Regions from separate parts of the Serratia bockelmannii genome, predicted to be linked through region 1. Evidence: predicted binding sites of a transcription regulator. Region 1 holds the regulator's gene; each other region holds the start of a gene.
The links. Region 1 encodes Fur, which represses iron uptake genes when iron is present. Its sites were predicted from a motif close to ATAATAATGAGAACNACTATCAA; they were not measured.
Positions count from the first base shown of each region.

Region 2: the regulator Fur is predicted to act here: its motif matches at 910-932, upstream of fes (enterochelin esterase).
Region 3: the regulator Fur is predicted to act here: its motif matches at 808-830, upstream of ACSJLU_RS14420 (siderophore-interacting protein).

Region 1 is NZ_CP196512.1:1,219,298-1,221,500, forward strand. Features, by position in the region: gene ACSJLU_RS05790 (beta-N-acetylhexosaminidase) at 1-605, shown strand, start outside; gene fur (ferric iron uptake transcriptional regulator) at 852-1,298, opposite strand; gene fldA (flavodoxin FldA) at 1,628-2,167, opposite strand.
Region 2 is NZ_CP196512.1:352,531-354,733, forward strand. Features, by position in the region: gene ACSJLU_RS01605 (TonB-dependent siderophore receptor) at 1-734, opposite strand, end outside; gene fes (enterochelin esterase) at 1,019-2,203, shown strand, end outside.
Region 3 is NZ_CP196512.1:3,015,260-3,017,462, reverse strand. Features, by position in the region: gene ACSJLU_RS14420 (siderophore-interacting protein) at 1-762, opposite strand, end outside; gene chaB (putative cation transport regulator ChaB) at 893-1,120, shown strand; gene ACSJLU_RS14410 (gamma-glutamylcyclotransferase) at 1,372-2,067, shown strand.

The DNA of each region.
Region 1 (2,203 bases):
GGGGTACCCGCTTCAGCGACGAACGCAAGGTGTTCAGCTTCGCGCCGGACAACATGCCGCAGAATGCGGAAACCTCGGTCGATCGCGATGGCAACCACTTCAACGCCAAGAGCGACAAGCCGTGGCCGGGCGCCTACGGGCTGTCCGCTCAGCTGTGGAGCGAAACCCAGCGCACCGACCCGCAGATGGAATACATGATCTTCCCGCGCGCGCTCTCGGTGGCAGAACGCGCCTGGCACCGCGCCGGTTGGGAGCAGGACTATCGTGCCGGCCGCGAATACAAAGGCGGGGAAACCCACTTTGTCGATACCAAGACGCTGGAGAAAGACTGGCTGCGCTTTGCCAATATCCTGGGCCAGCGTGAACTGGCCAAGCTGGACAAGGGCGGCGTCGCTTACCGTCTGCCGGTACCGGGCGCACGCGTAGCGGGCGGCAAGCTGGAGGCGAATATCGCGCTGCCGGGGTTGGGCATCGAGTACTCCACCGACGGTGGCAAGCAGTGGCAGCGCTATGATGCCAAGGCCAAGCCGGCGATCTCCGGTGAAGTGCAGGTGCGTTCGGTCAGCCCGGACGGCAAACGCTACAGCCGCGCCGAGAAGGTCTAAGCCCGGTGCAACGGCCCGCTGCCCTGGCGGCGGCCGTATAACGAAGGGGGAATGCGTTCGCCCACGCGTGTCGGCGTAGGGCGGACGTTGTAGTGAGAGTAGTACGTGGAGTCGCTGTGCCGCTGCAATTGTGATATTTCATGACATGATTTTCCCCCGGCTTGTCCGGGGATTTTTTTGTCTGCTGTACGGCGGGCATAAAAAAACCGCCTCGGTGTGAGGCGGTTTTTCATAGCCGGTCAGGGCTTACTTCTTGTCGTGCAGCGTTTCGTCTTCGCGGCAGTCACCGGTTTCACAGTGGCCGTACAGGTACAGGCTGTGGTTGGTGAGCTTGATACCGTGCTGCTTGGCGATATCACGCTGGCGCACTTCGATGGATTCGTCGCTGAATTCGATCACTTTGCCGCAGTCCAGGCAAATCAGGTGATCGTGGTGATGCTGTTGGGTCAGCTCGAACACGGACTTGCCGCCTTCGAAATTGTGACGTGTCACAATGCCCGCATCGTCAAACTGGTTCAGTACGCGATAAACCGTTGCCAGCCCGATCTCTTCGCCCATATCAATCAGTTTTTTGTACAAATCTTCCGCACTGACGTGATGGCATTCCGGATTTTGCAGTACTTCCAGGATTTTGAGTCGCGGAAGCGTGACTTTTAAGCCGGCCTTCTTCAATGCGATGTTGTTGTCGGTCATGCGAATTCAGTCCTGTTACTATGCTAATCAAGTTGAGGCGTACTCGCCTGTGGCATCGGTCGGCACAAAGAGTTAATGCGTCTCATTATAGAACCGGTTGTACTAAATGGAAACCGCCGGTTGTTAACAAAGATATAATTGCACTATTGCATGTTTTGCATGCAACGCCTTGATGGATGGGATAAACCGATATCTCAGTCTACCGTGACGGGGTGGGAAGTTACAAATCTGTAGCTTCTATCGCAGCAATCCCTGTTGCCGATGACGGCCCTGTCGGCACACTATGCACTTTACAGGGCCTTTGTTCAACCTTTCGCCAGTGCCGGGGTTTAGCCGACGATATCGGCCAGGCTCAGCTCTTCGACAATCTGTTTGACCCAAGCGTCCACGCGCTCGTTGGTCAGCTCCGGCTGACGGTCTTCGTCGATCGCCAGACCGATGAAGTGATCGTCGTCCGCCAGACCTTTGGAGGCCTCGAAGTGGTAGCCTTTGGTCGGCCAGTGGCCCACGATGGCCGCGCCGCGCGGTTCGATGATGTCGCGGATGGTGCCCATCGCGTCACAGAAGTATTCCGCGTAGTCTTCCTGGTCGCCGCAGCCGAACAGCGCCACCAGTTTGCCGTTGAAGTCGACTTCTTCCAGCGTCGGGAAGAAATCATCCCAGTCACACTGCGCTTCACCGTAGTACCAGGTCGGGATACCCAGCAGCAGGATATCGAACCCTTCCAGGTCTTCTTTGCTGCTTTTAGCGATGTCATGCACTTCAGAGACGTCGTCGCCAAACTGTTTCTGGAGAATTTTCTGGATCATTTTGGCAATGTTTTCGGTATTGCCAGTGTCGCTGCCAAAGAAAATGCCTACAGTAGCCATATCGCGTATAACCTTTAAATTCAAGTAATTGCATTA
Region 2 (2,203 bases), 870 kb from region 1:
TCGTTAATGTCCCAGGCGTCGGCCTGCGTTTTGCTGTAGCCGCCGAACAGGCGGAAGCTCAGGGAGTCGCTCAGCGGGCCGGACAGGCTGAAGTCGGTGCGCTTGGTGGCGCCTTCCTGCTTGTGCTGCGGCACGTTGAAGTAGCCGTTCAGCGAGCCGTGCAGCGCATCACCGGCCTTCTTGGTGATGATGTTGACCACGCCGCCCGCGGCGCCGTTGCCGTAGCGCGCTGCGGCAGGGCCGCGCAGTACTTCGATGCGCTCGATCATTTCTGGCGGCACCCAGGCGGTATCGCCGCGCGAGTCGCGCTCGCCGCGCCAGCCCTGACGCACCGAGTTGCGGCTGGAGGCCGGTTTGCCGTCGATCAGAATCAGGGTGTTTTCCGGGCCCATGCCGCGGATATCGATCTGGCGATTGTTGCCGCGCTGGCCGCTGGTGGAGTTGCCGGTCAGGTTAACCCCGGGCATGGTGCGGATCAGTTCGCTGATGTCGCGCGCCGGCGGGCGTTTTTTGATCTCTTCGGCGGTGATGGTGGACACCCCCGGCGCCTGCAGGTTCTGCCGGGCGGCGGTCACGACGATGGTGTCTTCGCCGCGCGGCTTTTTATCCGCTGTGCCGCTGTTTTCTTCCGTGGTGGGGGTGTCGGTCTGCTGCGCGGCGTTGGCGAACGCGGACGCGCCCAATCCCAAGCCGATAAGAGTGGCTAAAGAATAACGTGATAGCTTGCTTTTCATTTGAGTGTCCTACCTTGCTGCCATCCCTCGCCGAACGGGGGGAAGGGCGGTTGTAGTTTTTGTGTAGTCGGAAATAGAAAATCGGCTGCGGCAAGGGATGCCATTGATGTATCCCCGATCCCTGTCCGTTGCGCGCAATACCAGCACGATCTCCAAGCCTTACACACTATTGCAAATGCAAATTATTATCAATAGTATTTGGCGTACAGTGCGTTCGGGCGGTGGCCGGCGATAGGGAAAAGTCGACGTTCCCGGTGCCGCCAACTACAAAATGGGTAGGCGTTGTGAATACAGAACTACAGTCAGAAAGCAGCAGATTATTGGCCAGCAGCAATGCGGGCAGTCCAGGGTGGTGGTTGACGGTGGCACGGCGCGGTACGCCATGGGTAGAACCGGCGGGTAACGGCCGCTGGCGAACCACCTTTTTCTGGCGCGATCCTCAGGGATGCGAATTGACCTCCGCCTACCGTCGCGTGTGGATTAACATTAACTGCCTGACCGACCATCACCAGCCGAATCCGCCGCAAAGCCTGCAGCGTTTGGCCGGTACCGACGTGTGGTACTGGCAGACCGAGCTGAGCGGCGCCTGGCGCGGCAGCTACTGCTTTATCCCCTGTTTTGACGAGCGGCCGCCGGCGTTCAGCGGCGACGATGCGCACGCCAACATGCACAACCTGCGCCACTGGTGGCATCAGGTGTTCGCCAGCGCCACCCCCGATCTGCTCAACCCTTATCGCTCCTGGCAAAGCGCCAGCGGCCACAGCGTCTCCGGCCTGCACATGCCGGATGCGCCGCCGCAGCCGGTATGGCGCTCGTTCGACGAGTATGAGATCGCCAGCGGGCGCTGCACGCCGCCGCTGCCGGCGCGTTTGCAGCGCCATACCTGGTGCAGTGAGCGCCTGGGCAACAGCCGCGATGTCTGGATCTACACGACCGGCGACAGTAAGCCGGCCGAGCGCCCGCTCGCGATCCTGCTCGACGGCCAGTTCTGGGCGAAGCAGATGCCGGTTTGGGAGCCGCTGATGCAGCTGACCCGCGAGGGGGCGTTGCCGGAAGCGGTGTATGTGCTGATCGACATCATTGATCTGCCGCACCGGGCGCGAGAATTAACCTGCAAGGACGATTTCTGGCTGGCGGTGCAGGAAGAATTGATGCCGCAGCTGGCCGACTGGGCGCCGCACAGCGACAAACCGGCCGACACGGTGGTGGCGGGGCAAAGCTTTGGCGGCCTGGCTTCCCTGTATGCCGGGCTGCGCTGGCCGCAGCGCTTCGGCGCGGTGATCACCCAGTCCGGTTCCTACTGGTGGCCGCGGCGCGACATGCTGCAGCTGCCGAGCATTCCCGACGATGCCTGCTGGCTGATGCAGCAGGTGGAACGGCACGGTTTGGGCAACCACGGCGCGCTGAAGGTATTTATGGAAGCCGGTTCGCAGGAAAAGCTGGTGCACCGGGTCAGCGGCGAAATGGCG
Region 3 (2,203 bases), 1.8 Mb from region 1:
TAGCCCCTCACGCCAGTAAGGCACAGCATAAAGACGATTACGATCGCATTGACGTTCACGGCGTAGGTAGCGGCGCAGCTCTACCACCAGGCGATCTTCACCGGCGAGCCAGAAGTGGGTATCGCTCTGCGGCACGGATTGCGCGCGGAACCGAGCGACCAATTCGTCGGTTTTCTCTGTGCCGCCGACAACCCAATTCACCTCAACGCCGGCAGGCTTTTTCAGGTCAATGACGTCAGCGTTGCTGTCGACGCGGACGAAAGCGCGTCCGGCGCTGTGCGGCGGCAGGTTTTCCAACAGCGCGGCCAGCGCAGGCAGTGAGGAAGGATCGCCCGCCAGGGAGTAGAAATCGGCGGCCGGCAGCATCGGTTTGGGGCCGCCTGGGTTGCTGATGCCGATTTTATCGCCGGCTTTCGCCTGGCGCGCAAAGTCGACCGCCGGGCCCTGATGGTCATGAATGGCGAACTCGATGTCCACTTCCGCCAGTTCCGGGCGCACGGCGCGGATGGAATAGGTGCGCACGATCGGGCGTACGGCATCTGCGGCCCAACGCGGGCCGTTTTCGGTCAGCGTCGGCAGGTCCGGCTGCGTCTGGCCGGCGAGCGGCAAAAAGACTTTGATGTGTGCAGCGGCGGCATTGGCCGGGTAGTAACGCAGATCGGGGGCGGTAAAGGTAATGCGGCGCAGGTGCGGCGTAATGTCCTGTACGCGGCTGACGGCGATCAGGTAGGGGGCGCGTGAGCGAGGGGCTTCGGTAGTCACGGGGATCTCCTTATAGTTCGTTTGGCGGTGAGTATAACATGTCGTTTGATAATGAGAATTGTTTGCTAATTGAGACGAAACCGCATGTGGGCTAGGCTTAAGGTTCACTCATCCTGAAAGGGGAGGCCATATGCCCTACCACAGCACGAACGACTTGCCGGACAATGTGAAGCATGTGCTGCCGGAACATGCGCAGGCGATCTATAAAGAAGCGTTCAACAGCGCCTGGCAACAATACCGCGATCCCGATGACCGGCGCGGTGACGACAGCCGTGAAGAGACGGCGCATAAGGTGGCTTGGGCGGCGGTCAAGCAAAGCTATCGTAAGGGCGATGACGAACGTTGGCATAAAAAGTAACGAATTATCACGCAGCAAAAATCGCGCAGACATTATGTGGAGCCCGGCAATTAATATTATTGCTGCTCAGTACAAATACTTTTTCACTTTAACGCCGCTTTGTAACTTGATTGCACGTCAGGAAAAGAATAAGGTCATTCTTATAAGGCGCGGTGATTGAATTAATAAAAATCCGCAGCCGAAAATAAAACATCAAAGGTTCAGCAGTGGCGAGGGAAGGCGAGAAATCGTATTCCCGGGAGGTAATATCAGTGTTAACGCGAGATTTTCTGCAAAAAGCGGATTGCAAAACTGCATTCGGCGCTATTGAGGAGTCGTTGTTGCTGACGCCTGAACAGCGTGCAGCCTCGTTGGATTGCACCTTATCGCGCCGGCCGGGTCACAGCCCCGTATGGATATTCGGTTACGGTTCGCTGATGTGGAACCCGGTTTTCGAATCGGAAGAAGTGCGGCCGGCCAAGCTGCAGGGTTGGCACCGGGCGTTCTGTATGCGCTTGACCGCCGGGCGCGGCACGCTGCATCAGCCGGGGCGCATGCTGGCGTTGAAGGCCGGAGGCCACACTACGGGCCTGGCCTTTCGCTTGCCGGAAAGCAAACTGCGTGAAGAGTTGGAGCTGCTTTGGAAGCGCGAAATGGTGACCGATTGCTACGTGCCGACCTGGTGCGAGCTGGAGTTGGATGGCGGCGAGAAGGTTACTGCGTTGGTATTCGTGATGAACCCGCAGCATCCGCTGTTTGAAGAAGACACCAGCTACCAGGTGATCGCGCCATTGATCGCCAGCGCCAGCGGCCCGCTGGGCACCAACGCGCAATATCTGTTTGCGCTGGATAACGAGTTGAAGCACCACGGCATGCAGGATGATTGCATCGGCGATCTGGTGCGCTGCGTGCAGCAATGGCTGCAGCAGAACCGCACCGGCGGCATCGGCAGTGAGGCCACCGCCTGAGGCTGCTGCGGGAATGCGAACGGTGAGGGGCTCAGCATGCTGAGCCCTTTTTTTATATCTAATGCCTATATTTAATAACTTTAATTTGCACAGTGATTGAAGGCATGTTTTTATTGTGGTTATCTATCCCTTTATT